3 regions of the Paenibacillus sp. WC2504 genome follow, and region 3 is predicted to be linked to each of the others. Evidence: predicted binding sites of a transcription regulator. Region 3 holds the regulator's gene; each other region holds the start of a gene.

Region 1 (10,332 bases), 1.4 Mb from region 3:
GGGTTCGATCAAGTTAAGCTTGGTGTAGTAATCAATGGTCCGAGAACTAACATCGGCGAGTTTGGCGAGTTCCCCGATTTTGTATAGCTTCTCATTTTCCATGTTTCATTCACCCCTACTCCAATGTCATATAATAAATTGCTTCTATAATAATGATACCTGATTACAAACCGTACAGTCAAACGTGATGCTTAGCATACCTGACAAGGGTTCTAAGATAGGAATCTTAACATTTTTCACAAAAAATTAATGAAAACACGAATTATGCCTGTTCGATGTCAGGTTATTTTTCGCTTTTTTCATTTTTTTAGAGAAAATCCTATTGTCAAACCCATATAACCTGTATATAATGACATTAAGAGTTTCATTACATGTTATTTAATCTAACATTAAAGGAAGTGGTCGTATGGTTAAGAAGTTGTTGTTAGCTTTTGGTGTCATGGCCCTGCTGTTCCCTACTCTCGCATTTGCTGCAGATGAAGCAACAGTTCCCCAATTGCAAAGTGCAATCGATGCCGTTTGGGTCATGTTAGCCGCAATTTTAGTTATCTTCATGCAAGCTGGTTTCGCCTTATTAGAAGCAGGGTCGACTAGAATGAAAAATGCCGGTCACGTAGCCGGTAAAACAATCTTAACCTTCGGACTATGTGCCATTGCATTCTGGGCTGTTGGTTTCGGTTTCGCCTTCGGTGATGGCAATGCCTTCTTCGGAACAACAGGGTTCTTCGTTACAGGATTGGAAGATCAAGCTACAGCGGCATTCGGGTCCCTATCTGCTTCTGATGTGCCTATCGGAATCAAGTTCTTGTTCCAACTGGCTTTCGCAGGTGTATCCTTGGCCATTGCTTGGGGTGGATTTGCAGAAAGAGCGAAGCTTCCGGTTTACTTTATCTTCGGAATTTTGTTCACCGTTGTAATTTATCCAATCGTTGCTCACTGGGTATGGGGTGGCGGCTGGTTGAGTAAGCTTGGTATGCAAGATTTTGCGGGATCAACGGTCGTTCACTTACAAGGTGCAACAGCGGCTCTAGTAGCTACGATCTTGTTAAAACCACGTATTGGCAAATATAATAAAGATAAAACGCCAAATCTAATTCCTGGTCATAACCAAGTGTTGTCTGTTCTCGGTGTTATCATTCTTTGGATCGGTTGGTTCGGATTCAACCCAGGTAGTACGCTAAGTGCAATGGGGGATGGATTCTTCGGTTACATCGCTTTGACAACGAACATGGCTGCTGCGGCAGGCGGCGTTGCTGCACTGATTATTTCCTGGATGTACTTTGGTAAAGCGGATATTCCTAGCATGTTGAACGGTGTTCTTGCAGCACTTGTTGCAATTACAGCAGCGTGTGCATTCGTAGACACTTGGGCTGCGATTGTTATCGGTGCGGTAGCAGGTATTGTTACTTTCTTCACGGCGCAATGGTTTGAAAAAGCTGGTATCGACGATCCAATCTACGCATTCTCTGTACATGGTATCGCTGGTATCTGGGGTACGCTTTCCACGGGTCTGTTCGCAACTCCTGATCTTTCGGCTAAAGTTGGTATCGGTGGCGCGGGGTTATTCTACGGCGGCGGTTTGCACCAATTAGGTATTCAAGCGCTTGGCGTTTTCGGAGCATTGGCATTCGTACTTGTACTATCATTCATTATCTTAGGAATTCTTAAAGCTACAGTTGGTCTTCGTGTAACAGAGGAAGAAGAAATCATTGGTCTGGACTTGTCTGAACATGGTTCATACGGTTACCCAGAGCAAATGAAAAAAGCAGCTCAAAACGGCGTGTCCGTTTAATATCACATAACTTTCTACTTGGGCAAAGGGGATGCAACATGAAACATCTCTCAATGGAACAGATCCTGGAGCGCATCTACCTATCGGAACAGTTCGATGAGATGCGAATAACCAGAGATCAGGTGCATGAGATGTTTCGGGAGCATCTCCTTTTCTCTCATACACCTGAATTAGGTCGAAAAGTGAACGCTGTTCATGATGCTTTTATACAGAGAACGATCGAGCTTGCTGAACACATTTTAGAAGATGAAGGCTTTGGGAAACCGCCTGTGCCGTATGCTTTTATCCTGTACGGAAGCGGTGGGCGAAGTGAACAAACCCTTTGGAGCGATCAGGACAACGGGCTTGTATATGGGGAAAGCGATCAGCATCCAAAGGAAGAAGTAGAAGAATACTTCATTAAATTGGTTGATTGCATCTTGAAAGGTCTAGACGCGTTAGGATACCCGCCGTGTGAAGGTAATGTTGTTTCTAGCAATATACAATGGCGTAAGCCGTTAACAGAATATACCCAAATGATGCTGGAATGGCTGCAGGAACCAGAGTGGGAAAATATTCGTTATCTGCTCATCATGGCGGATATGCGGTGTATATACGGATCGCAAAATTTGGTCGATCAACTGAAAGTTACGTTTTCAACCTATGTTCGGGAGAACTCGGGCATTCTGAACGATTTATTATCGAATACGCTCCACCACAAAATATCGTTAGGCGTTTTTGGGCAGTTGATCACGGAGAGGTACGGCGAAGATGCAGGTGGTTTTGATATCAAATATGGTGCGTATATTCCTATCGTGAACGGCATTCGTCTGCTTGCTATTCAAGCGGGAATCATGCACTCATCCACGTTGCAAAGGATAAAGTTACTAAAGGAAAGTGGTTTTATACCAGATCAGTTGGCAGATGAGTGGTCAGAGGCATTCGGTGTAGCGCTTAGGCTTAGGGATTTGACACCATTCCAATTAGAGCATGACATGTATACAACCAGAGGAAAGCTGGGGGCAGATCAATTAACCAAGGAAGTCAAACTGGAACTGAAACAATGTTTACGTGCCGGAATTGAATTGCAGAAGTATGTCAAAAGATCGATTGTTTCACACATAGAGAGAGAAAAGGGTTAGAAAGATCGGATTGCATTTTTCTTGTGTGGGAGAGGTGGATTGGGATGAAAGATATGCGGCCTGGCGGACGTATGTGGCAGTTGTACAAAATGGGAGGGCTGACACCGGCTATAACCTCTATGTTTGATGTGCAAAGTGCCCAGCAGATGGCTTTTATTCGCTCCATGTTAAAAGAACAGCGGAAGGATTCCCTGTTTGAAATACCGCTGCACTCGATGGAAATTGTAGTTTTTGATTTGGAAACGACAGGTTTTTCTCCTTATAATGGCGATGAAATTATTTCGTTTGGCGGCGTCTCCGTCATTGGCGGTGAAGTTCAGAGAGATCATACCTTCTATAGTATGGTAAATCCGAAACGTAAAATTCCAGAAGACATCGTTGAATTAACAGGGATTACGAATGAAATGGTAGCGGATGCGCCTGAATTGATCGGCGTTTTGAGCGATTTTCTGGAATTTGTGCAGCAGCGAATTTTGGTAGCTCATGCAACCGGGCATGATAAAAATTTTCTGAATTCTGCGCTTTGGCGAACTTCCAAGGTCAGTTTGTCTCATCGTGTGCTGGATACGATGATGATTGCGAAGTGGCTGATGCCAAAAAGAAAAAATTTAAGCTTAGACTCTCTACTTCATGCCTATGATATTCCTGTTACTCAGCGTCATCACGCCCTAGAGGATTCCTTGATGACAGCAGAGCTGTGGTCTCGATTTATGGAAGAGATCAAAGCGAGAAATGTCGATACGTTGGGTGATCTGTACGCCCTGTTGAGCCATCATTGACCGATTACAAACGCGAGTTTGTGATAACTGGTTAATGAGGCTTTTTTTATTTGATAAACCATTAACTCAGGGTTGTCTGGGTTTGCCAAAGACAGAATCCAATGAGTAGGAATCGTATGCCAAAGGGTTTGGAGGTCCGCGGCGGAAGGAACCGCGGAAGCTGTTGGGTGTGAGTGGAATAAGCCAATTACAGGGTTATGGCTATTTGTTAGATAGGGAATCATCTCCGCCGGGTCCAGCTCGAAATGAATTCGAGGCTTGGTGGAGCAATTCCGCATGGGAACAAAAGAAGAGGCTAGAAGCTCTTCTTTTGGGCTCGTGGATTTGCCTAAAATGAGGCCGCATGCTTCCTCAGGCATCTTTTGCTGACTGAATTGCAGCAGCTGATTGAAGAGTTCTTTTTTGAAATATACGGCCATTGGCGCCTCCACCTTAAAATACGACTAAGATTGAGGCTAGTATATCATGCTTTTTCTTTTAGTTCTTCATTCGGTTTGATACAGAAAAAGACGAGTGCTAACATCAGGAAAGCCATGGAGGCTACTGTTATGAACAAGGTTTTATGCGACATATTCATGAGCCATCCGAATAATGGAGGACCGAATGCCACACCGATAAAGCGAAGGCTATTGTATAAAGACGTGATCATACCACGCTGATCGCGTTCCACGGAACCGGTGATCATGGTGTTTAAACAGGGTAGCAGGAGTCCTGTGCCTATACCGCTGAGCGATAGAAGTCCTATGAACACATACAGGTTCGTATTGAGAAAGATCGCTAATGTTAAGGAGACTGTCATCAAAATCAGTCCGATATTCATTAGCCATCGCATCAAGGTGCCATTTTGTTTGATTTTGGCGCCGGTTGTGTACGAGGTTATAACCATGCAAAGCAAGGGAATGGCCAGTACGAGCCCTTTGCGGACTCCCTCGATGCTGTAGGGTTTTTCCTCTAGGATTTGAGATAAATAAAAGAGAACGCCGAACAGAATGAATAAGGTAATTGACCCGGCGAAAAAAGCAGGGATAAGCCAACGCCCTTTTTCTCGAAGAATATCTCTGATTTGTTTTAAGTAGGTGCCTAGAGGCTCTGCTTTTTTTTCATTCGGAGGTTCTTTAATCATGAAAATAACAGCCAGTAAAGCTAATACACAAAAGATCGGAAACGCGAAAAAAGGGGCAAACCAGACTATCATGGCAAGTAATGAGCCTAATATCGGACTTACCACTTTGCCTGCTCCATTTGAAGCTTCTATGAGCCCTAGTGCTTTACTTGCGTCTCCGCCTTTGTACAGATCGCCAACTAATGCCATGGCTATAGGGGCTGTACCAGCCGCTCCAAGGCCTTGTATGGCACGTGCGATGATTAGGATGGGGTAAGAGTGCCAAACAGCCCCGAAGCCTGCCAGAACACCGGCTGCCCCATACACGATAAGTGATGGAATGATGACGGATTTCCGTGTAAAGCGGTCTGACAAATAGCCGGATACCGGAATAATGACGCCTGCTGCAATCGAGAAAAGTGTAATGACAAGGGAGCTTTGGAAGCGGGAGATGCCCATTTTTTCCTGTAGATCAGGTAAAATGGGGACTAGCATGGAATTCCCTAAGACGAGAACTAAAGGAATTGTTGCTAACGCAATATATTCCCATATGGACCCTTTGCTTGACTTATCCTTGGATTTGCTGTTCGATTTGTTGTTTGACGAGTTGTTCGAGCCGTTGCTGGCATGGTCGCTAAATCTGTTTTTCGTTCTGGGGTTGGATGTTGCAACTTTGTTCACTTTTGATTATTCCTTTCAGAGCAATTGGTAGACTTACTTTTCCCTTAAATGGGGAAAGCATACTTTGTTGATTTGCCGATGTTGGAAATTAGGCTGAATTGGAGATAATATAGACAATGGAGGTGAACACATTTTTGAAGAAGAATGTATTTGTGATCGTATTGGTCGTCGTATTAGCCGGGATAGCTATCTATCAAAACGCCCAGCATAAGAATAAACAGACCCTAATGCCGACAGAACAAGCGCCTCAGGTGAATTTCCTTGCCCCTTCGTTTACCTTGACTGGGCTTGATGGAAAGGCGTACACGATTGGTGGTCCGCGCGAGAAGCCTTTGCTCGTTAATTTTTGGGCATCCTGGTGTGGTCCGTGTGAGGAAGAAGCGCCGGATCTGGTGAATGTATATAACAAATACCAAGGACAGTTTGATTTGTACGCGGTGAATGTGACGCCTGGGGATAAAATGGAGAATATCAAGAAGTTCGTGGAAACGTATAAATATCCTTTCCCAGTGCTGTTAGATAAGCAGGGAACGAACGCGGATGCGTACCGGGTTGTTGCGATTCCAACCAGTTTTCTGATTGACAAAAATGGCGTCGTCCGTGAGGTTATTCACGTGCTTTCGCCAAAAGAGTTGGATAAGAAGATTGCGGGTCTCATCAAGGGATGACAAAAAAGCTGCAAGTTAGCCTCAGAGGGCCAATTTGCAGCTTTTGTCTGTGTGTTAGTCTTAGTGATTGATCAAACCAAGTCGCTCGTTCTGCTCTTTGTTAGCGGGCTCAACACGTTGTCTACTGATCAGTGCATAACGCAAGCTGTCCACTAGCGCATACCAGCTGGCTTCGATGATGTTGCTGGAGACCCCTAGCGTATTCCAGGTGGTGTTAAAGTCTGTTGTTTCCATCAAGACACGAACTTTACCGGCTGTTGCGCCTTTCTCGTCAAGGACACGAACTTTATAATCGGATAGGTGGATGTTCTTAATATCCGGGTAATACTGGATTAGCGCTTTGCGTAAAGCGTTGTCCAAGGCGTTGACGGGACCGTTTCCTTCAGCCGCGGTGTAGATTGTTTCGCCATGCACCTTAACCTTAACGATGGCTTCCGATACGACGGATTGGTTCGCGGATTTCTCAACAAGCATTTTAAATGATTCTAAAGTGAAGATCTCTTCAAGCCCTTCAAATGCTTCACGCAGCAGCAGCTCAAGTGTCGCATCAGCACCCTCGAACTGGTAGCCTTGATGTTCCAGATCTTTAATCTTCTCGATCACTTCTTTGGTTTTCTGATGCTCTTTATCGAAGTCTAAGTTCAGCTCTTGCGCTTTGACAAGCACATTGCTTTGGCCGGCAAGTTCTGAGACAAGGACGCGCTGTTTGTTACCGACAAGCTCTGGTTTCGTGTGCTCATACGTGCTTGCGTCTTTAAGAATTGCAGATACGTGAATACCACCTTTGTGGGCGAAAGCAGCGTTGCCGACATAAGGCTGGTTGATCGGCATATGCATGTTGGCAATTTCGCTGATATACCTGGAAACCGGTGTTAATGTTTTCAATTGTTCTTCAGTGATAACGTGGTATCCCAGCTTCAGTTGAAGGTTAGGGATAATCGAGCTCAAGTTCGCATTCCCACAGCGCTCGCCGTAGCCGTTAATCGTACCTTGAACCTGTCCGGCACCAGCTTGAACGGCAGCAAGGCTGTTGGCTACACCTAACTCGCAATCGTTATGTGCATGGATGCCAACAGGCGTTGATACATGCTGCTTCACTGCCGTCACGATTGCGGTTACTTCACCAGGAAGCGAACCTCCATTGGTATCACATAATACGATCCAGTCTGCACCTGCTTCTTGGGCTTTTTTGATCGTTTGCAAAGCGTATTCCGGGTTGTTTTTGTAGCCGTCAAAGAAATGCTCTGCATCATAAATGACTTCTAATCCGGAGCTTTTCAAAAAAAGAACGGAGTCATAGATCATGGCCAAGTTTTCTTCGAGCGTCGTTTGAATAGCCGTATGCACGTGGAAGTCCCATGACTTCCCGAAGATGGTTGCTACCTGCGCACCTGACTCAACAAGTCTGTTCAGATTAATGTCATCTGAAGCAAGAGAATCTTTGCGCCTAGTGCTTCCGAAGGCGGTGATCTTGGCATTGGTGAACTTCATGTCGCGGACACGCTCAAAGAATTCGATGTCTTTGCTGTTGCTGCCCGGCCATCCGCCTTCAATATAATGAACCCCAAGCTCATCGAGCTTACGGGCAATTTTAATTTTATCCTCAACAGATAGGCTGATGCCTTCTCCTTGAGTTCCGTCTCGTAAGGTAGTGTCGAAGATTTTGACTGATGTTGGCATGGGTTCCTCCTTCAAAAGCTAGCAAAAATGACTTGGATACGTATGTGTAGGTTAATATGCTTGCTTTAAAGCGCTAATGTATAATTTACGATTATAACATAATATTACGGGTAATGACATCATAACTCAAAAATGCGTTTGCTTGAACCCATATTTTTTTGTATGCTGAAAATGACTTTCATCTAGTTTTTTGAATATGGAAGGGGTTGTGAAATGACGACGGTCGAGCATCACTATCCCAAGCAAGGCAGAGTTATTTTGCATATCGATATGAATGCATTCTATTGTTCGGTCCATGAGGCTGTCGAGCCAGAAATATATAGAGGTAAACCCATCGCAGTTGCAGGAAGCGTCGAGCTCCGCAGAGGGATCATTGTTACTTCCTCTTATGCGGCTCGATCGATGGGGATTAAGACAGGCATGCAGGTTGGACAAGCGTTGAAAATATGTCCTGATTTGATGCTTATCCGTCCTGATTTTGAGTTGTATCGCAGCTTTTCAAGACGGTTTATGCAAATCGCCTACAGCTATTCCCCCATGGTCGAATCGATGTCGATTGACGAGTGTTTTGTTGACATTACAGGATCCAAACAATTCGGGACCCCGCTTGAAATTGCCGGTACCATCCAGCAAAGGATTATGAATGAGCTGCAGTTGCCCTGTTCCATTGGCGTTGCACCAAATAAATTATTAGCTAAAATGGGCTCGGATATGAAAAAACCGAATGGCATCTCTGTTCTGCGCCTGCGGGACGTGCCTACTGTCTTATGGGACAAACCGTGCAACTATTTATATGGCATCGGCAAAAAGACAGCGGACAAGCTGACAAAGCTCGGCATCTTTACACTGGGTCAACTGGCGGAAGGCGACGAGTTACTGCTAAGCAAGCATTTTGGCGTTATGGGCCCACATCTAAAGCGTTCGGCGAATGGGATCGATAACTCGCCGGTTAATCCCGAGCAAGAGCAAAGCAAATCTATCGGCCATACGACTACGCTGCCTAGGGACTATATAGAAAGAAAAGAGATTCACCGCGTTTTCTTGAATCTTGCAGATCAGGTGGCTAGAAGGCTTCGGAAGCAGGAGCTGATGACGTCGACGATCCAAATCACTATCCGTGATCCGGACATGAGGACGATTACGAGATCCGTTACTTTGCCTACGCCGACGGAGCATATGGATGATATCTATAGAACTTCCTGCCAACTATATGATCATCAATGGGAGGATGGCAATCCTGTCCGGTTGTTGGGGATTACCTTGCAAAATCTAACAAGCAAAGAAGAGACGTTCGTGCAGCTTGATTTATTTGATTACGAGAAGCAGCCAAAACGCGAAAATTTAAATAAGATCATGGATGGACTCCGAGATAAGTTTGGAGAGAATGCGATTCTGACGGCTGGTATGATGAGTGACGACCCTTCTGCTTTTATTAGAAACCATAAGTCAAGAGGAACTTCCTTGCAGATGGATCATTTGAAGAACAATCCGCTGCATAAGGAAGAGGAAAAGTGAGGCAACTATGGCACATTGTATCGGTTTTGCCGGATATTCCGGCAGCGGCAAAACGACCCTGATTGCTAAACTAGTCATTGAAATGAAACGCCGCGGCAAACGGGTCGCTGTATTGAAACATGATGCACATGGACACTATAAGGAAGCATCCGGAACAGATTCTACGATTTTTGTGCAGTCCGGTGCGGAAGCTGTCGTAACAATCTCTACTGATTCTATTCATGTCTATGAGAAAAAAAGCGAGCCTGACTTGCAAGAGCAAATCAATGCTTATGCTCACATGGATTATGTTTTTGTTGAAGGATTTAAGCGGGAAAAGCATCCAAAGATCGCTGTCTTTCGTACAATAGAGCAGAGTGAAATTATTCAAGCTCTAGAACACGAGCCTGTAGCGATTGCAACGGATATGGAGACGCTGGATTCTCGGATATCACCCCTGCCCATGCTTGATTTGAATGACATTTTTGCTCTCGCAGACTTTGTTGAAAGGTATTTTAAGGCAGATCCATTTTAAGGTTTGAACTTTGTCCTCATTTATATTATATTTTACAATGAGGATAAAATGAGGAGGAGTTAAACTATGGCAAAGTATACATTCGTTGATAAAGATACTTGTATTGCTTGTGGCGCTTGCGGAGCTACAGCACCAGACATCTATGATTACGATGATGAGGGCTTGGCAGAAGTGATTTTTGATGGAGATGGCAACAAAGGGGTAACTGAAATCCCAGAAGATCTGTTTGATGATCTACAGGATGCACAAGATGGTTGCCCAACTGATTCCATCAAAGTTGCGGATTCACCTTTTAACTAATCATAACCAAACTTGTGGCGTGCTCCACAATATGTCGAAAAAGCTCGGTTCCTGTAAAGGAACTGGGCTTTTTTTCTGCTACAATTTGTATTTTTTTGTAACAATTCATTGCCAATTGTTTCCCTCCATCTTACAATGAAGCTAGTATGCATGGGGAGGCTCTTATGGGTAAAAAGAAAT
Region 2 (10,332 bases), 1.3 Mb from region 3:
GCATGGGCACCTTCGGAAGAAGCGGACCACATTGTTTTGCTTGATAATAATGAACAATGGTTTCAGCAGCTAGCTTTCCAAACGAGACAGCACTATGCTGCTTGGATTATTTTCTATTCTCCCGCGACAGAAGCGCAGCTGCAAAAAGCAAAAACGCTGGGAACATCTGTCATAGATGTTTCTAATTCATTATCAGCTGAGCTTAACTGGCCGCAAATTCTCGATGACCGGCTTCTTGTAATGACAAGTAAGTCATGGCAGAAAGGCGCTTTAAATTATAATGAAAAAGAGCTTACTGAACTCAAAATGAAATAAATTCGTGCTTCTTTACAGAAGGAAATTGGCGAAAATTGTAGAATTTATTTGAAGAGCTAACAAAAGGACGTTACAGATACAGCGATGAGGTGGAAGGATTGGACGTTAAAGAATGGTATATGGAGTATAAGATTCACAAAAATCGTCCCGGGTTATTAGGGGATATCGCTTCCTTAATGGGGATGTTGGATATTAATATTGTAACCATTAATGGGGTTGAAGATCGTACGCGCGGTATGCTTCTTCAAACTAACGATGAAGAAAAAATTGACTTAATGGGTAAAATGCTGAAAAAAGTAGATAATATTACTATTACGGCATTGCGTCCACCCAAGCTCGTGGATATTTTGGCTGTACGTCATGGTCGATATATCGAACGTGATTCGGATGATCGCAAAACATTCCGGTTTACCCGTGATGAGTTAGGGTTATTGGTTGACTTCCTTGGCGAGGTTTTCAAACGTGAAGGTAATCATGTGATCGGGCTTCGCGGCATGCCTCGGGTTGGCAAGACGGAATCGATTATTGCAGGAAGTGTTTGTGCAAATAAACGCTGGACATTCGTTTCTTCCACGTTGCTTCGTCAGACGGTTCGCAGCCAATTATCCGAAGATGAGATGACGCCTAACAATGTGTTTATTATTGACGGAATCGTTTCCACGATTCGTTCGAATGAGAAGCATCATAGTCTTTTACAGGATATCATGGCTATGCCTTCTACGAAGGTAATCGAGCATCCGGATATATTTATTCGCGAATCGGAATACACTTATAATCACTTTGATTATATTATTGAGCTTCGTAACAGCCCGGATGAGGAAATCAATTACGATTCATTTACGTATACGTCCGAACCATTTTAAGGTTTGTAACGTCATTAACTAATGAGATTCCCGTGGGGAGGTGACCATTATGTCTGATCTTGGATACATTTTACGCAAGACACGATTGGAAAGAAAGATTTCGCTAGATGATTTGCAGGAAGTTACAAAAATTCGTAAACGCTACCTTGAAGCCATTGAAGAAGGAAACTATAAAGTGCTGCCAGGAAGCTTTTATGTACGAGCTTTTATCAAAAGCTATGCCGAAGCGGTAGGGTTGGATCCAACTGAAGTGTTGAATATGTACGAGACAACGAATCCTTCTCCAGTCGTGGAAAAACCGGTAGTAGAAACAATTCGTAAAAATCGAACGAGCGTTCGTAATACAGAGAAAATGAGCCGTTGGGCGTCAAGCGTTATGTTTATTTGTTTCATTTTGCTCATTTTCGGAATTGTGTACTATTATACATATAAGAACTATAAGGGAACACCGGCAGGGGAAAAGCCTTCTCAAACGCAGTCTCCGCGAATTACGGATACCACGAATCCCGGGGCAGGAACGACTCCGACAACTTCAACGAATGCCTCCAGTGAAGGTAAAGTGGAGCCTCTTCCGACCCCAACACCGGCACCGACACCGACGCCACCAGCGGTACAAGTTAAATTTAGCAGCAACGAAAAAGGCGTAGATAACTACACGATTACTGGCACTGCGAATTTAAACATACAGATGAAAATAAACGGTTCCTGCTGGATTCGAATTGATGCCCTTACAGATGGTGGCGGTAAAGACATGTTAAGACAAAAACTTTACAAAGCAGGCGATACCGACGCCTTTGATTTGACAAGTTCCGCCTATCTGAATGTAGGAGCAGCAAGTGCGCTAGAGCTTACTGTGAACGGCACCGTGGTACCTGTTGGTGATACACCTAATCCAAAGCGTGTACAGCTGAACTTGCAAAAAAACTAGCATTTTGGCAGTTCCTGCGCTTTCCCGGGTAATGAAATCATTTCCTCAAGAGACATCCTAGGCCGTGGGGCTGCGGGATGTTTCTTTTTATTAGACTTCTTGCTATAATGCTATTGTAATTTGATGGAAAGGGTGTTTGGTCTAAGATGAGTTCAGAAAGTTCGTTCGATATTGTATCCAAGGTGGATATGCAGGAGTTAAATAACGCCATTCAACAGGCTGAAAAAGAGATTGCAACCCGCTTTGATTTTAAAGGCAGCAAAAGCAGCATTAAATTAGAAAAAGATCAATTAGTCGTTACTTCGGATGACGAATTCAAGCTTCAGAATGTTCTAGATATCCTGCATGCGAAAATGACAAAACGCGGGATTTCGATCAAAAATCTCGATTACAGCAAGGTAGAACCAGCTGCCAGCTCGACTGTAAGACAGAAAATCAGTATGAAACAAGGTGTCGATCAAGAAAATTCGAAAAAAATCAACATCCTGATTCGTGATTCGAAACTTAAGGTGAAAACGCAAGTACAAGGAGATCAAATTCGGGTAACAGGCAAGAGCCGTGATGATTTGCAGGCTGTTATCGCTCTGCTTCGCAAGGCGGAGATTCCTCTTGATCTGCAATTTGTAAACTTAAAATAGGCATACATACCATGTTATTGAAAGAGAAGCCCCCTGCTGCTAGGGGGTTTTTACATTTTGACACCCTATAGGGCTTGTATTATACTTGTAGGGAGCGTTTTTAGGACTATTGGAGGTTGTTTCTTTCATGACAGAAAAGGTTAAAGTAGTAACCCTCGGATGCGAGAAGAATATGGTCGATTCCGAGATTATGGCTGGATTAATACATGGGCGTGGTTTTCAGCTTGTAGATAACAAGGAAGATGCCACTGTCATTATCGTGAACACTTGCGGGTTCATTGATGCAGCGAAAGAAGAATCCGTAAATACAATTTTGGATATGGCAGAACTCAAAGAAACAGCGAATCTTAAGGCGCTTATCGTGTCAGGTTGCTTAACCCAGCGTTACAAAAAGCAGCTGCTCGATGAAATGCCGGAGATTGACGGAATCGTGGGAACGGGAGATTTTGACAAAATCAATGATATTGTTGATGAGGCTCTGCGCGGGAAAAGACCGGTTCTTGTTGGGAATCCGGTATTTAACTATGATGCGGACCTGCCGAGGCTTGTTACAACGCCTAGATATACAGCGTATGTAAAAATCGCCGAAGGTTGCGATAATGCCTGCACATTCTGCAGTATTCCGATCATGCGCGGCAGCTTCAAGAGCAGAAGCATGGAGTCCATTGTAGCAGAAGTAGCAAACTTGGCTTCACAAGGCGTGAAAGAAATTAGCTTAATTGCACAGGATTCTACGAATTACGGTACAGATTTGTATGATAGCTTTATGCTGCCTACGCTTTTAAATAAAGTGAGCGAGGTAGAAGGCATCGAGTGGGTACGTCTGCACTATGCATACCCTGGTTTCTTTAGCGATGAGTTAATCGAAGTGATGGCGACGAACCCGAAAGTATGTAAATACATCGATATGCCGCTTCAACACAGCGAAGATTCTATTCTTAAACGTATGCGTAGACCTGGCCGTCAAAAGGATACCCGTGAGTTGGTTCGCAAAATTCGCGAATCGATCCCGGATGTTGCGCTTCGGACTTCACTTATTGTAGGGTTCCCGGGAGAAACGGAAGAAGATTTCGAGAACTTGAAACAATTTGTTCGAGATGTACAGTTCGATCGCCTTGGCGTTTTTGCTTATTCCAAAGAAGATGATACTCCGGCGGCACGTTTGCCGAATCAAGTGCCTGATGATGTGAAAGAGTATCGTGCGAATGCGATCATGGAAATCCAAAGAGAAATTTCGAATATCCGCGGCGGACGCCGTATCGGTCAAGAAATTGATGTACTGATTGAGCGGTACGATGGTAGAAGTGATGTGTATATTGGGCGTTCTCAATTTGATGCTCCCGAGATCGATGGGGAGGTATTCGTATCGAATGGTAAACTAACGATCGGTGAACTCGCCAAAGTTCGTATTACCCACTCTTATGAGTTTGACTTATCTGGGGAGGTAATTGCATGAACCTGGCCAACCGCATCACCGTGGCGAGGATTTTACTAGTACCGATCATCATGTTTTTTCTGTTGATTAAGGTGAAATTCCCTCATATACGGATTGAGGAATTTAGCATTACGTATAATCAAATTATTGCTGCTACTATTTTCATTATTGCAGCGAGCACAGATAGTTTAGATGGTTATATTGCCAGAAAACGCAATCTAGTAACCAATTTAGGCAAGCTGCTTGATCCCTTGGCGGATAAGCTGCTTGTTACGGCTGTGCTCGTTTCACTAGTGGAAATGGGTAAAGTAGATGCTTGGATCGTCATTGTTATTATCAGTAGAGAATGGGCTGTAACTGGTCTTCGCCAAATTGCTCTGCTGGAAGGCACAGTGATGGCGGCTAGTAAGTGGGGAAAAGCAAAGACGGCAGCTCAGATTACAGCCATCATAGCGCTACTTATCAATAATTTTCCGTTTACGTTTGTAGATTTTCCTTTTGATGTCATAGCAAGTTGGGCAGCGGCCATCATTACGGTCTACTCAGGTATCGAGTATTTTGTGAAAAATAAACATGTCATAGACTTTTCAGAAAAGACACAATAGGTCATCCTATTGGTTTTTTTCTATTCTAGGAGGATGCTGGGATGAAAGCAGAAATCGTTGCTGTTGGAACAGAGCTCTTGCTTGGACAAATTGCGAATACGAACGCTCAATTTCTTTCTAGGGAGTGCGCCGCAATTGGTGTGGATATATATTTCCAAACCGTAGTGGGTGATAATGAGCAGAGATTGCTGGAAAGCCTCACGTTAGCCGCTTCCAGAGCCGACGTGGTCATCTGCACAGGTGGTTTGGGACCTACACAGGATGACCTAACAAAAGATGTCCTAGCGGCTTACGTAGGTCGTCAGTTAATCATTCATGAGCCGTCCATGAACGCAATCACCCAGATGTTTCAATCACGCGGCATACATATGGTTGAAAGCAACAGGCGTCAAGCGTTAATGCTTGAGGGCAGTGATCCATTACATAACGAAACAGGACTAGCGGTAGGTGTTGCCTTCACGTTTGAAGGAACTCATTTCATTCTTCTGCCTGGCCCGCCCAAAGAAATGAAGCCCATGTTTACCAATTATGCGGTTCCTTGGCTGCATGCGGTTATGCATGATGAAGTTCCGCTTTATTCCAAAATGCTTAAATTTGCCGGCATCGGTGAATCTAATTTAGAGCATCAATTAATTGATTTGATTCAGGCACAATCGGACCCAACCATTGCTCCATATGCCAAAGAAGGCGAAGTGACGATTCGTCTGACGACCCGCGCGCAAACGGCGGAAGAGGGCGAGCGTAAACTGTTTGCGACTGAACAAGAGATTAGAAGCCGTTTAGGCCAGCATATTTACGCGGATCAAGACGTACCGATTGAAACGATAGTTTTGAAAATGCTGGATGAACGCAAGTTGTCGCTTGCAGTTGCTGAGAGCTGCACAGGCGGTTTGCTCAGTGATTTAATAACTTCAATACCCGGGAGTTCGAGCTCTTTCCTGGGGGGGATTATCTGTTATTCCAATGCGCTAAAACATAAACTTCTCGGTGTTCCTATGGATGTGCTGGAAGGTGAAGGCGCGCCAGGTGCCGTTAGCAGCGAAACAGCGGTTATCTTAGCAGAGAACTTGCTCACGACAACGGGGAGTGACTTTGGCATTTCCGTAACCGGTGTAGCCGGTCCTGGTTGGTCTGAAGGCAAGCCTGTCGGGCTTGTGTATATAGGATTTGCGCAAAAGAACGCGGAGACACAAGTCATTACGCTGCAGCTTTCCGGCAATCGGGAATCGATTAAACACAGATCCGCGAAGAGCGCGCTCTACCACCTTTGGAAACAGTTGAAAGAAAGCTAGAGTTCGCATATAATCAAATAAGTGTTAACGGAAGAACCGTAACAAAGCGATAACTTTGTTGCGGTTTTTTGTTTGTTCGCGAAAAAGTCGAATGTATGTTCGAAAAAGTACTTGGCAAACACCCCGAAACAAGTTATCATATACCTATAATGATAGAAGGAAGTGAGTGTTTTGACAGACCGTCGCGCAGCACTTGATAATGCATTACGACAAATTGAGAAACAATTCGGTAAAGGCTCCATCATGAAGCTTGGAGAGTCAACGCATATGCAAGTTGAAACGATTTCAAGCGGAGCGTTAGCCCTTGATATTGCTCTAGGAATAGGTGGATTCCCACGCGGAAGAATTATTGAAGTATACGGACCTGAGTCCTCAGGTAAAACAACTGTAGCTTTACATGCGATCGCTGAAGTCCAAAAGGTTGGCGGACAAGCTGCATTTATCGATGCAGAGCACGCTTTGGATCCTTCTTATGCAAGTAAGCTAGGCATTAACATAGATGAGCTGTTGCTCTCTCAACCTGACACTGGTGAGCAAGCACTAGAGATCGCAGAAGCGCTTGTAAGAAGCGGCGCGGTTGATATTATCGTTATTGACTCTGTAGCGGCACTAGTACCTAAAGCAGAGATCGAAGGCGAAATGGGAGACTCTCACGTGGGTCTGCAAGCACGTCTGATGTCTCAAGCACTTCGTAAGCTATCTGGTGCAATTAACAAATCCAAGGTTATTGCGATTTTCATTAACCAGTTGCGTGAGAAGGTCGGCGTTATGTTTGGAAACCCGGAGACAACGCCTGGTGGCCGTGCACTGAAGTTTTATTCCTCCGTTCGACTGGATGTTCGTCGCATAGAAACGATCAAGCAAGGTAACGATATGGTCGGTAACCGCACGAGAATTAAGGTCGTTAAGAATAAAGTAGCTCCTCCGTTCAAACAAGCGGAAGTAGATATTATGTACGGTGAAGGAATCTCACGTGAAGGCAGTATCATTGATATCGCAACTGAGATGGATATCGTGAATAAAAGCGGAGCTTGGTATTCCTATGAGGGTGAGCGTTTAGGCCAAGGTCGTGAAAATGCAAAGCAATTCTTGAAAGATAACAAAGCAATTGCCGAAACAATCGAACAAAAAATCCGTGAAAACAGCAATTTGATTGTTGCTGTCGGGCCAAATGTAGACGAGGAAGACGATGAGTTAGAAGCGGCTTTCGAGTAAGATTCGATGATATGATACCGTGAAAGCACCTTAAACCTTAGGTTAGGGTGCTTTCGTGCATGAAAGGGGCTAGAAAGCTTGGAGCAGGAAGAACAGCAGATGTCTATCATCACACTAGTAGAGAAACAGAAGCGGGGGAAGCACCGCTATAATATATTTTTGAATGAAGAGTACGCGTTTTCCGTTCACGAAGACATTCTGATTAAGCATCGGTTAGTAAAAGGAGAGAGTGTAGATCTCCAAGATATGGAGAGAATCATTCAAGATGAAGAGCAGAATAATGCGTATATGAAGGCTTTGCGAGCGATTGGCCGGCGACCGCATTCATCGAGCGAGTTGAAACGCAAGCTCAAAGAATCTGGTTATGAACCACCCATTATCGAATGGGTGATTGAGAAGTTAGCTTCGCAAAATTATCTGAATGATGAAGAATTTGCTAAAATGTGGACGGACAGCCGGATTATTTCTCAAAAGAAAGGCCGCAACCTCGTTCGTCAAGAGCTGCAGCAAAAAGGTATCGATAAAGAATTGGTTAAACATGCAATGGAGAACATCAATCAGGAAGATGAAATAGCTGGAGCCATGAAACTTGCTCAAACGAAATGGAAGCAAACTTCAGGTGAGCTTTTTGACAAGAAGAGAAAGACGGCAGCTTTTCTAATGCGCAGAGGGTACACGGGGGCCGTAGTGACGAAGGTGCTTGGGCAATTGAGCAGCGAGCCGAGTGAAGATGATTTTGAAATCCATGATGATTCCTTCGATGATTAATGTTGTTAAATATTAACTGAAATTACTTAACAACATGAATGAATAAAAGGGTACGTAGTTGGGCATGATGATCTTCTCATGGACTATCGCTTGACAAGCTTCTTCGACAAAAGATAAAATAACAGTGTATATTTTCATAATGTATTCAAAATCATACTTATTTCATTGATTTTGAGAGGACAGATGTAAAAACCGCCAATTTTTACACTGTTGATTATGGATTATTAGCACTATAGTGCCTCTTACGCACAGTGCGCATTCATTTAAAAGCCATACTCTTTTTACTTTAGGGTATGTATGACTAGTCAAACAATTAAAAATCGGATTAAAAAACCGAACGGAATCCCAGGCTAACACCTTGGAGAAACCAACGAGGAGGTGAACAAGATGATGACTTTCATCTGGATCGCGATCATTCTCATTGTTGGAGCTGCATGCTTAGGGATTGGTTATTTTATCCGTAAATCTCTTGCAGAAGCGAAAATTTCCAGTGCTGAAACAGCCGCTGAGCAGATTAGAGAAGCTGCTAAGAAAGAAGCAGAAGCACTGAAAAAAGAAACGGTTCTGGAAGCAAAGGACGAAGTGCATAAGCTTAGGTCCGAAGCTGAAAAAGACATTCGTGAGCGTCGGAATGAAATTCAACGACAAGAAAGACGATTGTTGCAAAAAGAGGAATCGCTGGATAAAAAATTAGAATCTCTCGAGCGTAAAGAAGAGCAAGTTTCCAACAAAGAGAAGCGGATCGAGGATACCCAAAATCAAATTGATCAGCTTTATAAAAGCCAGGTTTCGGAGTTAGAGCGTATCTCAGGACTTACAATGGAAGAAGCGAAAAGCATCATTCTTACCAATGTGGAGCAGGAAGTACGACACGAGACCGCACAGCTTATTAAAGAAATCGAACAACAGGCCAAAGAAGACGGCGATAAGAAAGCCCGTGAAATCATCACGCTCGCCATTCAACGTTGTGCCGCAGATCATGTTGCTGAAACGACCGTTTCAGTTGTTTCACTACCAAATGAAGAAATGAAGGGCCGTATTATCGGTCGTGAGGGACGTAATATCCGTGCATTGGAAACATTAACGGGTATTGACCTTATTATTGATGACACGCCAGAAGCAGTTATTTTATCTGGATTTGATCCAATTCGTCGCGAAATTGCTCGTACATCCCTAGAGAAACTTGTTGCCGATGGACGTATTCATCCAGCACGTATTGAAGAGATGGTTGAGAAATCCCGTAAAGAAGTGGATGAACGCATCCGCGAATATGGGGAGCAAGCCACGTTTGAAGTTGGAGTTCACGGATTGCATCCTGACTTGATTAAAATTTTGGGTCGACTGAAATTTAGAACAAGTTATGGTCAAAACGTATTGAAGCATTCCATGGAAGTAGCTTATCTGGCTGGTCTGATGGCCGGGGAGCTCGGGGTAGACGTAACTTTGGCGAAACGTGCCGGGCTGCTTCATGACATCGGTAAGGCGCTTGACCACGAGGTTGAAGGATCTCATGTCGAAATCGGTGTTGAGATTGGTAAGAAATACAAGGAACATCCAGTCGTCATTAACAGTATTGCTTCCCATCATGGCGATGTAGAAGCAACTTCCGTTATTGCGATGTTAGTCGGAGCAGCAGATGCCTTATCCGCGGCGAGACCTGGAGCACGCAGGGAAACGCTCGAAACATATATTAAGCGTTTAGAAAAGCTCGAAGAAATTTCGGAATCTTTTGAAGGTGTTGAGAAATCATACGCCATTCAAGCAGGCCGTGAAGTACGTGTTATGGTTCAACCTGAGAAAGTGGATGATACCGAAGCGTTCCGTCTGGCCCGCGATATTACCAAAAAAATCGAGGGTGAACTCGATTATCCAGGACATATTAAGGTTACGGTCATTCGTGAAACACGAGCTGTTGAATACGCTAAATAAGAGTAACCAATGCGAAAAGTGGCTGATACAGCCACTTTTCCTTATTTTATAGGCGGGCCGATTTCATAGTATCACTACCCTCCATGCATCTATGTGAATAAAGGAGCTACAAAATTGTTATGAAAATTGTATTTATTGGAGATATTGTTGGATCTGTTGGACGCAAAGCACTAAAAAATGTCATGCCTCGTTTAAAGCGAGATCATCCTCACGCCGTGTTCATCGCCAATGGAGAGAACGCTGCTGCAGGGAAAGGGATAACATCAGCCATCGCGAAAGAAATCTATGAGATGGGCATTCAGGCGCTTACAATGGGCAATCATACATGGGATCAAAAAGAAATT
Region 3 (10,332 bases):
AAAAGAGACTATCCATTCGGTCAATTCTGACCTTCCGAAATAGTCCCATCTCGTGTTGCTTATCCTTTTCGAGGCACATCAAAGCTCCAAAAGTCTTTGGCAATATGACTGTTGCTGTGATGATGCTGTGCTTCTTGCAGCAGTTCCAGCACAGCGTCTCCTTGGTAGCGCGAACTAATGTGCGTCATGATCAAGGCATTCACTCCTGCTTCCTGTGCAATCCGCGCCGCATCCGTTGAGGTCGCATGATCGAAAGAATAAGCTAATTCCTGCTTATCCATAGCAAATGTCGCCTCATGTACAAGTACATCGGCGCCTCGAGCCAAAAGCTGAGCCCCGCTGCAGTAGCGCGTATCACCGAGTATGACGACGATGCGTCCGGGAATCGGCGCACCCAAGAAATCGGCGCCATGCAGCGTGCGTCCATCCTCAAGCTGAACCGTCTGCCCTTGCTTAAGCTTCCCGTAGATTGGCCCGGCGGGGATACCTAGCTCCGTCAACTTATCCAACATCAGCTTCCCGGGTTGATCCTTCTCGATGATCCGATATCCGAAACATTCGATGCGATGCTCCAAACGCGCAGTCTCAACCAAGAAGGTGTCATCTTCGAACAGGAGTCCCTCCTCCTCGATTTCCACAATCTTCAGTGCATAGGTCAGATGCGCGCCGCTAACTTCAAGAGCCGTGTCAACAAATCGTTTGAGCCCCGGAGGGCCAAACATCGTAAGCGGTGTATCGCCACCCAAATACGAGCGGCTGGTTAATAAGCCTGGCAGTCCGTATAAATGGTCTCCATGCAAATGTGTGATGAACAGCATCTCCGTACGCCCGAGCTTTACGGGAGAGTTCATAATTTGCTGTTGGGTGCCTTCACCACAGTCAAATAACCAATAGGTCCCCCGTTCATCCAGCAAGTTAAGAGCAATCGATGTAACATTACGCTGCTTGGAAGGCATGCCTGCCCCTGTTCCCAAAAAATAAAGTTCCACGTTCCAAAACCCCAATCTCTCTGAAAATCACAGTTGGTAACACGGAAAGCGAGGTCGCTGCCGAACATAGTGTTCGAGCAAGCTGCCTCGCTTTATGCCATAACTTTTCTTAGCCTACATTGAAATAACGCGCTTCTTTGTGGGCAAACACGATAGCCGATACCGACGCTTCCGGCTCCATCATGAAGGATTCTGTCAGCTCAACGCCAATATCTTCCGGTTTCAGAAGATTGAATAGCTTGGCTTGATCTTCGAGATTCGGACATGCCGGATAACCGAATGAGAATCGTTGGCCAATGTATTTGGCTCCAAATCTCTCCTGCATCGTCATATCGACGCGATCTGCGATCCCCCATACATCCCTCATAATATGGTGGATGCGCTCTGCAAAGCCTTCCGCTACTTCTAGTGCAGTCGCTTGCAGTGCATGGGATTTCAAGTAATCCCCTTTATCACGCCATTCCCTAGCCAGCTCATTAATATCATGCCCAGCTGTCACAAGCAAGAAGCCTACATAATCCATCTGACCGCTCTCTACGGACTTCAAATAGTCAGCTAAGCACAGATACGGTTCTTTGTCTTGACGCGGGAACGTGAAGGTCTCAAGAACTTTGCTGTGATCTTGCGGATCGTAGACAATCACATCGTTTCCGCTTGATTGCGCCGGGAAGAAACGGTACATACCATGCGCTTTAATGATCCCGTTATTTTGAGCAGCGTACAGAATTGAATCGACTGTATCTTTTAGCTGCATGGCCTTCGTATCCCTATCGCTAAGCAGGGCTTCAACCTTCCCTTTGAGACCGAGATGATGGCCGAGCAGCATTTGCATGTTCACATAAGGCATAAGATGGCTAATCGGGTAATCTCTCATGATATGGCGCTCTGTATCTTGCGGCACTTGTACAGGCAAATCCTTGGACACAGCAGATGAACTCACGCGCGTAAGCTGCGGCAGTTTCTCTTCCTTCTTGCCTGTATCCATAACATCGGATTCCAGATTTTCTCTTAGCTCCTGGATGAGACGTTTACGCTGCTCAGGATCGCTTAATCGATTGGCGATATCCAGACCGTCCATGGCATCCTTCGCATAGAGAACTACACCTTCGTACTCCGGTTGAATACGAGTTTTGGTGAATTTCCGTGTCAACGCGGCGCCACCAACCAGAATCGGCACATCTACACCTGCAGTACGCAAATCTTGTGCGGTAATAACCATCTGCTGAGCGGATTTTACCAATAGACCCGATAAACCGATAGCATCTGCGTTTTCTTTGCGCTGTGCTTCTATAATTTGCTCAGGCGGTACTTTGATCCCAAGGTTTACAATCTTGTAGCCATTGTTCGACAAAATAATTTCGACCAAATTTTTACCGATATCATGCACATCACCTTTAACGGTTGCCAAAATAATTTTACCTTTGACAGCTGTTTCGGATTTCTCCATAAAAGGTTCCAAATAACTAACGGATGCTTTCATGACCTCAGCACTTTGAAGAACTTCAGCAACAATCAATTCATTTCCATTGAAAAGGCGGCCTACTTCCTCCATCCCTCTCATAAGCGGTCCATTAATGACTTCAAGAGGTGAATAAGTTTGCAGCGCAATCTCCAGATCTGGAATTAACCCTTCCTTCGTGCCTTCTACCACATAAGAACCAAGGCGCTCTTCCAAGGTCAGATTGGAGATCTTCTCCTTCTTCTCGACCTTCTTCTCACGGAAATGTGCGACAAATTTCGCCAAAGTCTCATCATTCGTATTGTAAATCAGTTCCTCAGCCAGTTGACGTTCTTCCTCTGAAATAGAGGCATAACGCTCCAACTTCTCTGTGTTCACAATCGCATAATCAAGGCCGGCTTTTGTACAATGGTACAAATAAACCGAGTTCAACACTTCGCGTCCAGCATCCGGTAATCCGAATGAGATATTACTCAAACCAAGAATGGTTTTGGCTCTTGGATATTTCTCTTTAATCAGCTTGATTCCTTCGATTGTTTCCACTGCAGAACCGATATACTGCGGATCTCCCGAACCGACAGGGAACATATTTGGATCAAAAATGATATCCTCCGGATTCATCCCGTATTTCTCAGTTAGCAATTCATAAGCACGCGTTGCTACTTCAATCTTCGCTTCGCGCGATACAGCCTGGCCCCGTTCATCAATGAGAATACAAACAACCGCCGCGCCATATCGATGAATAAGAGGTAAAATCCCGGCAAATTTCGATTCGCCATCTTCGAGGTTAATGGAGTTAATAATCGCTTTACCTTGCGAATATTTAAGCCCTAGCTCGATAATGTGATCATACGTGGAGTCAATCATTAAAGGCACCTTCACCTTTTTGACCACCTGCTGCATGAACTCTTCTACCGCGTAAGCCTCATCAATATCCGTGTCCTGCAAGTTGATATCGATGATGTGTGCTCCGTTTTTCACTTGATTACGCGCAATTTCCGAACCTTCTTCAAATTTGCCTTCTTTAATCAAGCGCTTGAATTTACGCGAGCCCGAAATATTCGTTCGTTCACCAACCATGATGGGACGGTTCTCAGGTTCGATAAATAAGGTTTCAATCCCCGAAACAGCGGGTAAATGTGTCCCATATTCCATTCTAGGTTTGTAAACGCTAAGTGTTTCAGCCATAGCACGAATGTGCTCAGGTGTTGTTCCACAGCATCCGCCGGCAATATTAAGCCAGCCCTGCTCGGCGAAACCGGCCATTTTCTTGGCCAAGGATTCCGGCGATTCATGATAATGACCATTCTCATCCGGCAATCCGGCGTTGGGATAACAGCTGATTGCGGTCTCCGCAATACCCGCCAGCGTTCGAATGTGATCCCGCATGAACTCAGGGCCTGTAGCACAGTTCAATCCCATAGAAATAGGTTTCAAATGCTCAAGTGAAATATAGAACGACTCGATATTTTGCCCAGCAAGTGTTGTTCCCATTGGTTCAATCGTTCCCGAGATCATAATCGGAAGCTCGAAGCCCAACTTCTCGAAAGCTCTACGAATACCAATGCTTCCCGCTTTCACATTCAGTGTATCTTGCGATGTTTCCAGAAGAATCGCATCGACCCCAGCTTCACATAACGCTAAAGCTTGTTCGTAATAGCTTTCCTCCAGCTGGTCGAACGTGACGCCTCCGGTCACTGATAACGTTTTGGTCGTTGGCCCCATAGCGCCTACGACATATCGCGGCCATTCCGGCGTTGAATATTTGTTTGCTGCCTCGATCGCCAACTTGGCTGCAGCGAGATTCAACTCGCGGTGACGGTCTTGCAAATCATACTCGGCAAGTACTACACTTGTCGTTCCAAATGTGTTCGTTTCGATCATATCCGCGCCTGCGGCGAAATAAGCTTCATGAATCTTACGAATCACATCCGGGCGAGTTACGCATAGAATTTCATTACAGCCGTCTAAATCATCGCCTCCGAAATCTTCAGCTGTTAAATTCTCTTGCTGAATCATGGTACCCATGGCGCCATCGAGGATCATGATCTTTTTCTTTAGCTGCTCTTGAATCGGTGGTTTAGACATGAAATGACTCCCTTTCAACTTATCCTGAAGCGATAGATAATAAATAATCGACAAATTATGTTAAGATTTAGTGTAACAGAATACGGCTTCTATGAAAAGATTTTGAATTATCATAAAAACCTATAGGTTTTATCGGGTAAACTTATGATCTTGCATCGACAGCGCACACCATTTCCACTATAATACAAGTATATTTACTAAGAAAGAGGGATGCTGCATGGCACAAATTAGAATTCGCAATACGAATGAACGAATCGAAGGCGAAGAGCAAGTCAAAGCCTTCTTGGATAGCCAAGAAGTTGTATATGAACATTGGGATGCGAACAAGCTTCCTGAAGAACTGCGCGAGAAATTCGTACTAAATGATGAAGAGAAAGCTCAAATCATCAGCACTTATGAGCCGGAAATCCGTGATTTGGCGGCTAGACGCGGTTACGAAATCTGGGATGTTATCTCCCTTTCCGATGCTACACCGAATATCGAAGAACTGCTTACGAAGTTTGAGCAAGTTCATACACACACAGAAGATGAGATTCGCGCTATCGTTTCTGGTAAAGGGATCTTCATCATTAAATCCGAGGAACTCGGTTATTTCGATGTTGAACTTGAGCCAGGAGATGTCATCTCGGTTCCTGAGAACACGAACCACTTCTTTACATTGATGGATAATCGTCAAATCGTTGCCGTACGTCTTTTCATTGAAAAAGATGGATGGGTCGCTTATAACGTGGAAGATCCTACTTTCATCAAAGCCTAATACTTTATCTTAGAAGAAAGCCCAACAGCGCAGGACTCCTTGTCCAAACCGCCGTTGGGCTTTTCGTTATGCTCTATTCAGCATTAGCGATAATCTGTAAAACTTCCTCTAAGCGCGATACCTCATTAGCAGGAACAATCTCGTCTCCACTTTGTAGCCCATGATGATTGATCCAAATATTGCGCATGCCTACACGTCCGGAACCAAGGATATCTGTCGTCAATTTATCACCGATCATGATCCCTTCTTCCGGTTTGATCCCCAGAAGTTCCAGCGCATGGTGGAAAATAGAAACGTCCGGTTTACCCACACCAAATTCCCCGGAAATGACAATATGATCGAAATAGGACGTAATAGCTGGTACGCCAGCTAATTTTTCTTTTTGAAGATCAGGCGATCCGTTTGTTAGGAGAAGCAGCTTGTAGTTACCCTTCAATGCATCCAACACACGGAACGTTTCTTCATAAACGTATGGTCGCTTGCGGCGTTCAGCAGGAAAAAGCTCGCCGAGCTTGTAGCCTAGCTCTGAATCTTCTACGCCTAACGCGCGAAGTCCACGGGTCCACGCTTCCGTGCGATAGCCTGGCGCTAATGCTTCCAACTTGCGAAAATTCTCATTTTCACCTTGCGTGAAATTAGCCCAAAGTCCTTCAAACGGATTAATACCAATCATCTTGGTGAACGGAAAAGGTTCATAGGATTCGTATAAAGCACGGGCTTCTTTACGAACAGCGGCTTCCAATTCTACTGGATTCACCGCCGCGTGTTTGGCTGCTTCCGCGCAAGTAGCTTCAAAAGCTTCTTGTACACTGCGGTCATCCCACAAGAGCGTATCGTCTAAATCAAAAAGTACAGCCTTCAACGTCATCATTCATTTCCCCTTTGAATGTTGTTTCTATGTGAAAAAGCAACTACTCTTCGTCCGTGAACTTGATGGAATCAAGTTGAACTTTAAGATTGCCTCGGAAAGCCTCAATATATTTTTTTCTCAGTTCATTTCGTTCATCGATTTCCGCATCCGTTAAGCCAACGGTTTTCGCTTTACGAGCAAGCTCATTAATGCGTTCGATGTTTTTTTCCATACTGTCACTCATAGTGATCCTCCAGTTCAAAAATTCAATATGACTATTACTTTGCCATCCCTCTAGTGGAATGTCAAGAAAACAACAAAAAGAGGCATAGGAATAATTCCTAGCCTCTATTAGTCTATTTCCATTCCATAGGAAAGCAATGATTAAGGGAGCAATAAAACCTGTCCTTCTTTCAAGGAGCTCGTAGTTAAATGATTTTTCGTCTTAATCTCATCTATATAAGAACGAATGTTCTCTCCATTTTTCTTATGAGCTGTCGCAATGCCCCAGAGCGTATCCCCCTCTTGAATGACAACTTGCTCCTGAATAACTTTCTTGGTCTCAGCGTGATTTGATAAGCTGCTCGTCGGCGAAGACGCCGCTGCATAAGCTTGTACCATGGCACCGAATGAGAACACAGTCCCCAGAATTAATGCAATGAAAAGAAACCGAATGATTGTTTTCGTATTGCGTAATTTGCTTGCAATCCCTTTGGACGCGGTAGTTAATCTATGAGGTGTGCGTGAATTTGTAGTGTGTGAGTAGGCCATATACATGAGTAATCATCCCCCAAACATTTGTTCTGTTTTTAGAATAACACGAACATACGTTTGAGTCAACGATTTATTCGAACTTATGTTTGTACGAACTCGGGTTCTATGTTATACTTTGGGTAATGATTCCCAGTATTGGAGTGATAACTATTGAGTAAGATTTCACAGCGTCAACAAGCTATTTTAGAATACATTAAGAACGAAGTGAAAGATAAGGGTTACCCGCCTTCCGTACGTGAGATCGGCGAGGCTGTCGGACTAGCCTCCAGTTCAACCGTTCACGGGCATTTGGAGCGTCTTGAGAAGAAAGGTTTGATTCGTCGAGATCCAACAAAACCTCGGGCTATCGAGATTCTTGGCTTAGACGGTGCCGAGACTCATTTCGCTGTTTCCGTTGCACGTGTTCCGCTCGTAGGTAAAGTAACCGCTGGGGTGCCGATTACGGCGACAGAGAACATCGAAGACTACTTCCCTCTTCCAGTCAGCATGGTCGGAGATAACAATGTGTTTATGCTTAGCGTCATGGGAGACAGTATGATCGAAGCCGGCATACATAACGGCGATTATGTCATCGTCAAGCAGCAACAGACAGCGAACAACGGTGACATCGTTGTCGCGATGACGGAAGACGACGAAGCTACGGTCAAACGTTTTTACAAAGAGAAGGATCATATCCGTCTTCAACCGGAAAACTCTGCTTTGAAGCCAATTCTCTTGAAAAATGTTACGATTCTAGGGCGTGTCATTGGATTATTCCGCGATATGTAAGACTAAGAAGGACCGTCAGGTGAACTATCCTGACGGTCCTTTTTGTGTAGCATTTGTACACACCAATCCCAAATCCAGCTAAGGCGTCTCCAAAAGGTGCTTTTTCTTACAAATAAGGGAGTTTAGTTCCCCCTATAGAACAAAAAAACCGAAGGACATTTTGTCCCTCGTTTTTTTTACTGGTCAAAGGTTCGTGTTTACTCACGCTTTTTCTAAAACGCAAGCGCCCAATTCCCCTGACGGAAAATAGGCTCCAAACTGCCATCCTGAAGCACACCGTCAATCTCAAGATCAGCCGTCCCAATCATGAAATCCACGTGGATAAGACTTGTGTTCCCGCCTCTTACTTTCAGCTCCTCGTTGGATAAAGAAGCCCCATCCTTCATATTGATCGGATAACAGCTGCCCAAAGCAAGGTGACAAGAGGCATTTTCATCAATGCCTGTATTGTAAAAAATCCGTTTTAGATTGGATATCGGCGAATCATAGGGAACAAGTGCGACTTCGCCTAAATAGCGAGCCCCTTCGTCCATTTCCAATAACCTGGTCAAATGCTCATGGCCGACCTCTGCTTTATAATCTACGACCTTACCATCTTCAAACTTGAACGAAAACTTATCAACCAATGCGCCATTCACATTCAGCGGCATGGTACTTGTAACCGTCCCGTTAACACCTGTCCGTTTGGGCATCGTAAATACTTCTTCCGTCGGCATATTCGCAACAAAGCGAATCCCTCTTGCGTTCGCCTTATCCCCTCCAAGCCAAATATGGCCATCTGGCAGCTCTACGCGCAAATCTGTCCCAGCGGCCCGATATTGCAACGCTGCATATTGCTTATCGTTCAGCACCTTGCGAACGCGCTTCAACTGCTCAATATGTGCACGCCATGCGCTAACCGGATCGTTTTCATACACACGATTGAACCGGAAAATAGCGTCCCACATCGCATCCATCCGCTCTTCTTCAGGAAGATCCGCGTACACTTTGGAAGCCCAAGCAGCAGTCGGAGCTTTAATTAAGCACCAGCTGAACGTGCTCGTTCTTACATATTTTTGATATTTTGACCGTGCTGTTGCCATAGCTTTGGAAGCTCTGGAAATCACACCAGGTTCAATGCCGGCGTACAAATCTGGATCCGGCACCTTAATATTCAGAAGTGCGCCGCCATTCTCAACAAAACGCTCCAACATATCCGTGTACCACACTGGGTAGTAGTCGAGTGCATCATCATGAGCCGTCTCTAAGCGCGCACGCGTCAGGAAATCATCTTGCCAATTCACCTGCACATAGTTCGCTCCAGCCTCATAAGCCTTCTTAACAATGAGGCGCGTCAAGTCCAAGCATTCGATCGGCGACTCAATCATTAGGTCTTGACCTTTGGTCAAATTAACGCCAATTTTTACCACTAATTCCGCATATTTCTCTAAGTTGACTAAAAAGTTATCCATATGAGTTCCTGCTCCTTCGCATGAAAAAGCCCATCAGTTCAGGACGCGCCTGAATCATGACGGGCTATCTTATCTAGTTTTCAAACGTTGCTAATGATCTTAATACAAGGACAGATATTGATCTCTTTCCCATTGGTGTACTTGGGTGCGGTACATATCCCACTCGATTTCTTTGAGCTCATAGAAATGTGCTAAAGCATGTTCGCCTAATGTGTCGCAGATAACATCATCGCGCAGCAGCTCGTCCAAAGCTTGTTTCAAGTTGAGTGGCAAGCTTGGAATGCCTTGGCTTTCTCTCTCTTCTTCCGTCATCACATAAATGTTACGATCCGTTGGAGGAGGCAGCTGCATTTTGTTTTTGATGCCGTCCAGGCCAGCCGCAAGCATAACAGCAAGCGCCAAGTATGGGTTCGCAGCCGGATCCGGATTACGAACTTCAACGCGCGTGCTTAAGCCGCGGGAAGCCGGGATACGAATCATCGGACTACGGTTGCTCGCAGACCATGCGACGTAACAAGGTGCTTCGTAGCCAGGTACGAGACGTTTATAGGAGTTAACCGTAGGGTTCGTAATCGCTGCAAAGGAACGGGCATGGCGAAGTACACCTGCCATATAATGTCTTGCAACATTACTTAAACCTAACTTGTCGGACTCATCGTAAAACGCATTGGTTTCACCTTTGAATAAGGATTGGTGACAGTGCATGCCAGAACCGTTCATGCCGAACAATGGCTTAGGCATAAAGGAAGCATGTAGACCATGCTGTCTAGCAACGGTTTTGACAACGAGTTTAAACGTTTGAATTTGATCGGCCGCTTTAATCGCATCCGCATATTTGAAGTCGATTTCGTGCTGACCAGGAGCTACTTCATGGTGAGATGCTTCAATCTCAAAGCCCATTTCTTCCAGCGTTAGCACGATATCGCGACGGCAGTTTTCACCGAGATCCATCGGAGCCAAATCAAAGTATCCGCCTTGATCGTTCAGTTCAGTCGTCGGATTACCTTTTTCATCGGTTTTGAACAAGAAAAACTCCGGTTCAGGACCAACATTCATCGCTGTGTAGCCGAGTTCTTCCGCTTGCTTCAGCGCTGTTTTCAAGATAGCGCGAGGATCGCCAGGGAATGGACGCCCATCCGGCAAATAGATATCGCAGATCAAGCGAGCCACTTTGCTTTCCGTTACCCAAGGGAAGA

What was found. The regulator LexA, encoded in region 3, represses DNA repair genes until DNA is damaged. The targets are predictions, from matches to a motif close to CGAACATATGTTCG.
Region 1: the regulator LexA is predicted to act here: its motif matches at 7,951-7,964, upstream of ACUN27_RS27970 (DNA polymerase IV).
Region 2: the regulator LexA is predicted to act here: its motif matches at 6,165-6,178, upstream of recA (recombinase RecA).

Annotation. Positions count from the first base shown of each region.
Region 1 is NZ_JBQZFH010000001.1:6,210,918-6,221,249, reverse strand. It holds gene ACUN27_RS28010 (MerR family transcriptional regulator) at 1-102, opposite strand, end outside; gene ACUN27_RS28005 (ammonium transporter) at 407-1,792, shown strand; gene ACUN27_RS28000 (DUF294 nucleotidyltransferase-like domain-containing protein) at 1,831-2,913, shown strand; gene ACUN27_RS27995 (exonuclease domain-containing protein) at 2,958-3,692, shown strand; gene ACUN27_RS27990 (M67 family metallopeptidase) at 3,686-4,111, opposite strand; gene ACUN27_RS27985 (MFS transporter) at 4,156-5,475, opposite strand; gene ACUN27_RS27980 (TlpA family protein disulfide reductase) at 5,610-6,143, shown strand; gene cimA (citramalate synthase) at 6,204-7,823, opposite strand; gene ACUN27_RS27970 (DNA polymerase IV) at 8,037-9,338, shown strand; gene mobB (molybdopterin-guanine dinucleotide biosynthesis protein B) at 9,346-9,852, shown strand; gene ACUN27_RS27960 (ferredoxin) at 9,919-10,152, shown strand; gene ACUN27_RS27955 (CHASE2 domain-containing protein) at 10,317-10,332, shown strand, end outside.
Region 2 is NZ_JBQZFH010000001.1:3,530,724-3,541,055, forward strand. It holds gene ACUN27_RS15765 (hypothetical protein) at 1-315, shown strand, start outside; gene ACUN27_RS15770 (DUF3388 domain-containing protein) at 435-1,178, shown strand; gene ACUN27_RS15775 (helix-turn-helix domain-containing protein) at 1,228-2,106, shown strand; gene ACUN27_RS15780 (YajQ family cyclic di-GMP-binding protein) at 2,253-2,744, shown strand; gene rimO (30S ribosomal protein S12 methylthiotransferase RimO) at 2,872-4,200, shown strand; gene pgsA (CDP-diacylglycerol--glycerol-3-phosphate 3-phosphatidyltransferase) at 4,197-4,784, shown strand; gene ACUN27_RS15795 (competence/damage-inducible protein A) at 4,826-6,076, shown strand; gene recA (recombinase RecA) at 6,248-7,291, shown strand; gene ACUN27_RS15805 (regulatory protein RecX) at 7,370-8,059, shown strand; gene rny (ribonuclease Y) at 8,447-9,988, shown strand; gene ACUN27_RS15815 (TIGR00282 family metallophosphoesterase) at 10,108-10,332, shown strand, end outside.
Region 3 is NZ_JBQZFH010000001.1:4,842,768-4,853,099, forward strand. It holds gene rnz (ribonuclease Z) at 60-989, opposite strand; gene metH (methionine synthase) at 1,099-4,536, opposite strand; gene ACUN27_RS21925 (1,2-dihydroxy-3-keto-5-methylthiopentene dioxygenase) at 4,754-5,293, shown strand; gene ACUN27_RS21930 (HAD family hydrolase) at 5,367-6,161, opposite strand; gene ACUN27_RS21935 (DUF896 domain-containing protein) at 6,205-6,387, opposite strand; gene ACUN27_RS21940 (LysM peptidoglycan-binding domain-containing protein) at 6,528-6,920, opposite strand; gene lexA (transcriptional repressor LexA) at 7,068-7,685, shown strand; gene ACUN27_RS21950 (aminopeptidase) at 7,898-9,136, opposite strand; gene glnA (type I glutamate--ammonia ligase) at 9,236-10,332, opposite strand, start outside.